2 regions of the Cobetia sp. 4B genome follow, and region 1 is predicted to be linked to the other one. Evidence: predicted binding sites of a transcription regulator. Region 1 holds the regulator's gene; the other holds the start of a gene.
What was found. The regulator LexA, encoded in region 1, represses DNA repair genes until DNA is damaged. The targets are predictions, from matches to a motif close to TACTGTNTANNTANACAGTA.
Positions count from the first base shown of each region.

Region 2: recN (DNA repair protein RecN) is a predicted target of LexA. The motif match lies at 1,807-1,826, and genes of this name have one in related genera.

Region 1 covers NZ_CP059843.1:997,096-1,000,507, forward strand. The annotation lists gene topA (type I DNA topoisomerase) at 1-428, shown strand, start outside; gene H2O77_RS04235 (DUF6586 family protein) at 428-907, shown strand; gene H2O77_RS04240 (hypothetical protein) at 1,160-1,399, shown strand; gene lexA (transcriptional repressor LexA) at 1,546-2,175, opposite strand; gene H2O77_RS04250 (TetR/AcrR family transcriptional regulator) at 2,784-3,412, shown strand, end outside.
Region 2 covers NZ_CP059843.1:138,755-142,166, forward strand. The annotation lists gene recN (DNA repair protein RecN) at 50-1,720, opposite strand; gene grpE (nucleotide exchange factor GrpE) at 2,097-2,720, shown strand; gene dnaK (molecular chaperone DnaK) at 2,927-3,412, shown strand, end outside.

The DNA.
Region 1 (3,412 bases):
GCTGCACCAACGAGAATTGCAAGAACACCCGCAAGCTGCTCAAGTCCGGTGAAGTGGCGCCGCCGAAGATGGACCCGATTCCGATGCCGGAACTTGCCTGCGTCAAGGTCGAGGACCACTACGTGCTGCGCGATGGCGCCAGTGGCCTGTTCCTGGCGGCCAGTCAGTTCCCCAAGAATCGCGAGACGCGTCCGCCGCTGGTCAAGGAGCTCAAGGCGCATGCCGACGAGCTGCCGGAGAAGTATCACTTCATTCTCGAGGCCCCGGATCAGGACCCGGACGGACGTCCGGCGCAGATTCGCTTCTCGCGCAAGGTCAAGGCTCAGTACGTCATGACCGATGAGGAAGGCAAGGCGACCGGTTGGAAGGCGACCTACGACAACGGCCGCTGGGTCGTCGAGGACAAGCGCAAGGGAGCCAAGAGCTGATGAGCCAGCGTGCCCGTACCAATCAGCTGCTGTATCAGGCCGAGTTGCTGCTGGCCCAGTCAGCAGCCTCTGGCGACGATGAGCATGCCGTGGCGCGTCGCATGGCCGGTGAAGAGGGCGCGCTCGCCCTGCTGGAGCTGGCGCTGGCGTCATTGCTGGAAGAATGTGCCGTGACGGCGCGCTGGCCGCAGGGTAGCTGGCGCGAGCGCCTGGCGTCGCCGCCGACGCCCATCGCCGAGGTCGAGCAGCTGCGCAGCCTGCTGGAGCGCCCCGACAGCTGGTTGTCTGAGCTGGTCGCGGATGTGACCCGCCTGCATGAAGAGGGCGGCGTCGCTCGCCGCGAGGAATCGCGTTCGCGTGGTGATGGTCTGATCATCGCGGCAGCCTCGCGCGCCTCGCTGGCCGAGCGTCTCAGCGCCGCCATCACGGCATTCAAGGCGCTGCTGCCGCAGCTGCGCGAGTCGAGTGTCGAGTGGTAGGTCAAGGCGTTGATCTGGTGCTGCACGCTGGTGATGACTGGCGCATGGCAATCGGGTGACGTTTCGCCTTCACGGGTGCTAGACTGATCGCATTGTGGCAAGCCCTGCATTCTCCGGTACGACCATGGCTCTGGCTGTGGTCGTACTTTTTTCTGCGTCGCTGATGGCAACGCGGTGCCGGGCTTGCCAGCCGTCGCGCTGACGATTACAACGACGCCGGTATCTCGCGAGATGCCGTGCAGGAGGAATGACGTGTCCGATCCCGCCGTACTTGAAATTGTGCAAATGGAAGATGGTGAAGTGATTCTGCGCGCCGCGGAAAGCGAAGGTGAGCCGCTGCTCAGCATTCGCATTTCGGACGAGGCCGCCGATCTGCTGCGTGACAATCGTTTCGAGGTCGCGCGTGAGATGATCGACCACGCCATCACCCGGACTCGCCTCTGGGATGGCGAAGAAGACGAGGACGAGCAGTCAGAAGGCATCGTGCACTGATTCATCGCTCGCGCTTCGCGCACAAAAAAACCCGCCTCGAGGCGGGTTTTTTTGTGCAATGCGTGCGGCTTTTCTGTTGCTCAGAGCTCTGCGAGAAAGGTGCTGCTGGGCATAGCTCGTTGCTCAAAGCGCTGCTGGTCAAAGCCTCAGTGCAGGCCGCCATCGCGGATGACGCCCACCCCGAGACCTTCGATCTCCAGGCTGTCCGTGCGCAGGTCGACCTTGATCGGCGAGAAGTCCTCGTTCTCGGCTTCCAGCCACACGTAGTGCCCGTCACGGCGGAAGCGCTTGACGGTGACCTCATCCCCCAGACGTGCCACCACGATCTGGCCGTCACGCACGCTGGTGGTGCGGTGCACGGCCAACAGGTCGCCTTCCAGAATCCCCACGTCCTTCATCGACACGCCGCGCACACGCAGCAGGTAGTCGGCAGCCGGCGAGAAGTAGTCGCTCGGTAGCGGACAATGACGGTCGATATGCTCGCTGGCAAGAATCGGGCTGCCGGCGGCCACTTCCCCGATCACCGGCAGGCCATCGTTGGCGCTGTCGTCGACGTCAGCCAGCGACGGCACGCGAATGCCGCGTGAGGTGCCCGGCACCATCTCGATGGCGCCCTTGCGCTTGAGGGCACGCAGATGCTCCTCGGCGGCATTCGGCGAGCGGAAGCCCAGCGCCTGGGCGATTTCGGCCCGCGTCGGCGGGTAGCCAGAGGACTTGATGGTCTTGATGATGAAGTCGAAGACATCCTGCTGGCGCGGAGTAAGCGGCTGGGTCATGGCATTGCCTTTGGCCTGGGCGGCATCTTGAGCTGACGGCACGGGGTGTGCATCCATACAACTGTCATTGTATCCAGTCATGGCGGTCATGCAAGGCATCGTGGCTTGCGTGGTGGCCTCAAAGGGCAGGTAGTCGCCGGGATATCGCTGTCTGGCGACTTTTCCTGCCGATATCCGAGGCATTCTTTCTTGAAGGGAATGTCTGGAGGTGAATGCCTAGAGATGAATGCCTGGAGATGAATGCCTGGAGATGAATGCCTGGAGATGAATGCCTGGAGATGAATGCCTGGAGATGAACCCGGCCTGGCTCTGGCGGGGTGGTCAGTCACCGAGCATGACGAGCCCTTGAATCGGCTCGGTCAGCGTTGAGGGAATATCAGGCTTGGCTAAACCTCTGGCGTTTGAAACGCGAGAGAATTGTCAGTCATGGCATGGCGCGCTAGAATCAAGGTGTTTCAAACGAATGTTCGCCGATGGCGGTGCTCACGGGTGCCATGATCGAACGCGCCTTGCGGTGAACCTGCACCACCTCATGAGAGAGTCGCCGCGCGGGGCTTGCGCCGTGACCTACGACTCCAGTCCTTTTCTACCTGACAAGGGTTCCGCCCATGGCCCAGACCGATACCGTTACCCGCATCCTCGATACTGCCGAGGTGCTGTTCGCCGAGCGCGGCTTCGCCGAGACCTCACTGCGCAACATCACCAGCAAGGCCAAGGTCAATCTGGCGGCGGTGAACTACCACTTCGGCTCCAAGAAATCGCTGATCCAGGCGGTCTTCGCGCGCTATCTCGACCCTTTCAGTGAGCGTTTCCACGCGGCACTCGACAGCGTCGAGCAGCAATACGCCGGGCGTCAGGTGCCGCTGGAGGTCCTGCTGGAGGTGATGGCGCGTACCGTGCTGGAGGTGCCGGCCGAGCGCAACAGCCTGCGTACCTTCATGCGCCTGCTCGGGCTGGCCTATACCCAGGGGCAGGGCCACATGCGACGCTATATCCGCGAGCATTACGGCACGGTCTTCAGCCGCTTCGCCGAGCTTCTGAAGCTGGCGACGCCTAATCTGCCGGACAACGAGCGCTTCTGGCGTCTGCACTTCATGCTCGGCAGCGTGATCTTCACCTTCTCGGGCCTGGATGCGCTGCGCGATATCGAGGAGGCCGAGTACGGCCATCACACCACGGTGCGCGAGCTGATCCAGCACATGCGTCCGGTGGTGGTCGCGGCAATGGCAGCGCCGCT
Region 2 (3,412 bases), 860 kb from region 1:
GACGTCGCTGGCAGTGCATGAACGGCGACGGCGACTTTGACGACAGCGCTCAGTGGCGGCTGTCGGCAGCGCCGAGCATCTCGCGGGCATGGGCGAGGGTCTGCTCGGAGAGGTGAATGCCGCCCAGCATGCGTGCCAGCTCGCGCACACGGCCGCTTTCATCCAGCAGCGCCATGTGGGTGCGGGTCGTGTCCTTCTCGGCCTGCTTTTCTATATGCAGGTGCTGATGCGCCTGTGCGGCGACCTGCGGCAGGTGAGTGACGGTCAGCACCTGGCCCTTGTCGCCCAGGCGACGCAGCAGCTGACCGACGATCTCGGCGGTGGCGCCGGAGATGCCGACATCGACTTCATCGAAGACCAGGCTGGGGATGGTCGAGCGACTGGCGGCCACGACCTGGATCGCCAGCGACACACGCGAGAGCTCGCCGCCGGAGGCGACCTTGGCCAGCGCACGTGGCGGCTGGCCCGGGTTGGCGCTGATGCGGAAGTGGATGCGTTCCATGCCCTCGGGCTGCGGACGTTCCCGCGCCTCGATGGCGACCTCGAAGGTGGCCTTGCCCATGCCGAGGAAGGCCAGCTGGTCCTGGATGTCGCTGGCCAGTTGCGGGGCGGCGGTGGCGCGTTTGGCGCTCACCTCACTCGCCAGCCCCTTCCAGGCCTCGCGACGCTGAGCCACTTCTTCGCGCAAGGCTTCGATGGCCTCCTCATCGCCACCCAGGCCGTCGAGTTCTTCGCTCAGGCGCTGATGAAGGCCATGCAGCTCGTCCGGCATCACATGATGCTTGCGCGCGATCTGATGAATGCGGCTCAGGCGCTCATCGACGAAGGCGAGGCGCTCGGGGTCGAGTTCGGTGACTTCCACGAAGCGATGCAGTTCACGCGCCGCTTCTTCTATCTGGATGCGCGCTTCCTCGAGCATGCCCAGCGCACTGGCCAGTGAGCCATGCTCATTGCCCGGCAGATGCGCCAGGCGCGCCAGGGCCTGGTTGAGGCGTGACAGCGCACCTTCTTCGTCGTGATCACAGCATTCGGCGGCGGACTGCGCCTCGGCCAGAATCTGCTCGGCATTGGCCAGCGTTTCCTGCTCCTGCTCCAGGGCTTCCAGCTCCCCTTCGCACAGCGCCAGTTCATCGAGCTCCTCGACCTGATAGCGCAGCAGCTGGCGACGTGCACGCACCTCATCGCCATCATTGCTCATGCGCTTGAGGCGACGATGCGCCTCCTGCCAGTGACGGAAGTCCTCGCGCAACTGGGCAGCCTGAGTCTCCAGGCCCGCATATTCGTCGAGCTGACGCAGATGCGTCTCTTCCTTGAGCAGGGAGTGATGGGCGTGCTGGGAGTGGATGTCGATCAGGTGCTCGCCCAGCTCGCGCAGGTCGGCGATGGTGCAGGGCGTGCCGTTGATCCAGGCCTTGGAGCGGCCGCTGGCGGTGATGACGCGACGCAGCAGGCAGTCGTCGCTGCCCAGTTCGCGCTCATCCAGCCACTGACGGGCGTCGCCAAGCTCACTGATATCGAAACGTGCGATGAGGTCGGCGCGGTCGGCGCCATGCCGCACGCTGCCGGCATCGGCGCGCTCGCCCAGACACAGGCCGAGGGCGCCGAGCAGGATGGACTTGCCGGCACCGGTCTCGCCGGTGATGGCGGTCATGCCGCGGCGGAAATCGAGTTCCAGCGTTTCGACGATGGCAAAATCTTGGATGGCGAGTTGCAGCAGCATGACTACCTCCGAGGGGGCTTTGACGTACGCCGTGCTGGGGGAACATCAGCGGACCCGGACTCGATGGGCGGGCTACGGTGTCGCCATACAGTATGTTTATACAGTGAACATGGCTTTTTATACAGCACGTTCGGGTGGCCTTCAATCCATGCCGGACTCAGTGGGGAGAAAAGCCCGCGGCAAGGCTTGAGAAGCGATGTGCTGTCCCCATATAGAGGCACTGACACTTTCAGTCGGCAGCAATGGCCTGGCCTTGCTGCCTCTCAAGGCAACTCATGGCCTGTCTGTCAGCCAGTACGCGTGATGCTTCGCGACAAGCTCAGCAGGCCACGAATCAGGGCAATGGCGCATAGACGCCGGCCCGCAGGAGATCAGCATGGCTCAGGACCCGCAGACCCCGATGGATGAAGAGCTTCAGCGTGCCGCTCGCGATGCCGAGCCGCAGCCGGAAACGCCGGAAGGTGAAGTGATCGACAACGTACTGGATGCCGACGATACCGGCGCCGAAGGCTCTCTGGTGGACAACCCGGAAGCCGAGATGCTGGCCGCCCAGGTCGAAGAGCTTGAGCAGGCCGTCAAGGAAGCCAAGGACCAGGCGCTGCGTGCGGCTGCCGATGCGCAGAACGCGCGCCGTCGTGCCGAGCAGGACGCCGAGAAGGCGCGCAAGTTCGCGCTGGAGAAGTTCGTCAAGGAAATGCTGCCGGTGGTGGATTCCCTCGAGAAGGCACTGGAATCCATGTCGGGTGACGAAGCGGCCAAGACCCACGTCGAAGGCATCGAGATGACCTTGAAAATGCAGCTGGATGCCCTGAACAAGTCAGGCGTCGAGCAGCTGGATCCGCACGGCGAGCCCTTCGATCCGGAATACCATCAGGCTGTCGCCATGGTGCCGTCCCCGGACGCGGAGCCGAACAGCGTCATCGACGTGATGCAGAAGGGTTACACCCTCAATGGCCGCCTGGTGCGTCCGGCGATGGTGGCAGTCAGCAAGGCCTCCTGAGGCCTGCGCGCTCCCGCCGCCCGATAGGCGTTGGATCGCGCCCTGTGGGGGGGGCTCAGGGCGATCCGGCCCGGGAAAATTTGCCCGGCCGGGTCTTGAAACCCTGACACGCGACCCCATCTAGAGAAACAAGTTCAGGCACCGACACAAGGTGCCGACATCCAGACTTATCTTTCAGGCTAGCAACAGATTCGAGGTATACGATTATGGGACGCATCATCGGTATTGACTTGGGTACTACCAACTCCTGTGTGGCAGTGCTCGACGGCGAGAAAACCAAGGTCATCGAAAACGCTGAAGGCGGTCGCACCACACCGTCCATCATCGCTTACACCGACGACAACGAGATTCTGGTCGGCCAGTCGGCCAAGCGTCAGGCAGTGACCAACCCGGAGAACACTCTCTTCGCGGTCAAGCGCCTGATCGGTCGCAAGTTCAAGGATGATGTGGTTCAGAAAGACATCAAGATGGTGCCGTACAAGATTGTCGAAGCCGACAACGGCGACGCCTGGGTGCAGGTGAAAGACAAGAAGATGGCACCGCCGCAGATCAGTGCGGAAATCCTCAAGAAGATGAAGAAGACCGCGGAAGACTACCTCGGTGAAGAAGTCACCGAAGCTGTCATCACCGTGCCGGCCTACTTCAACGATTCCCAGCGTCAGGCGACCAAGGACGCCGGCCGCATCGCGGGT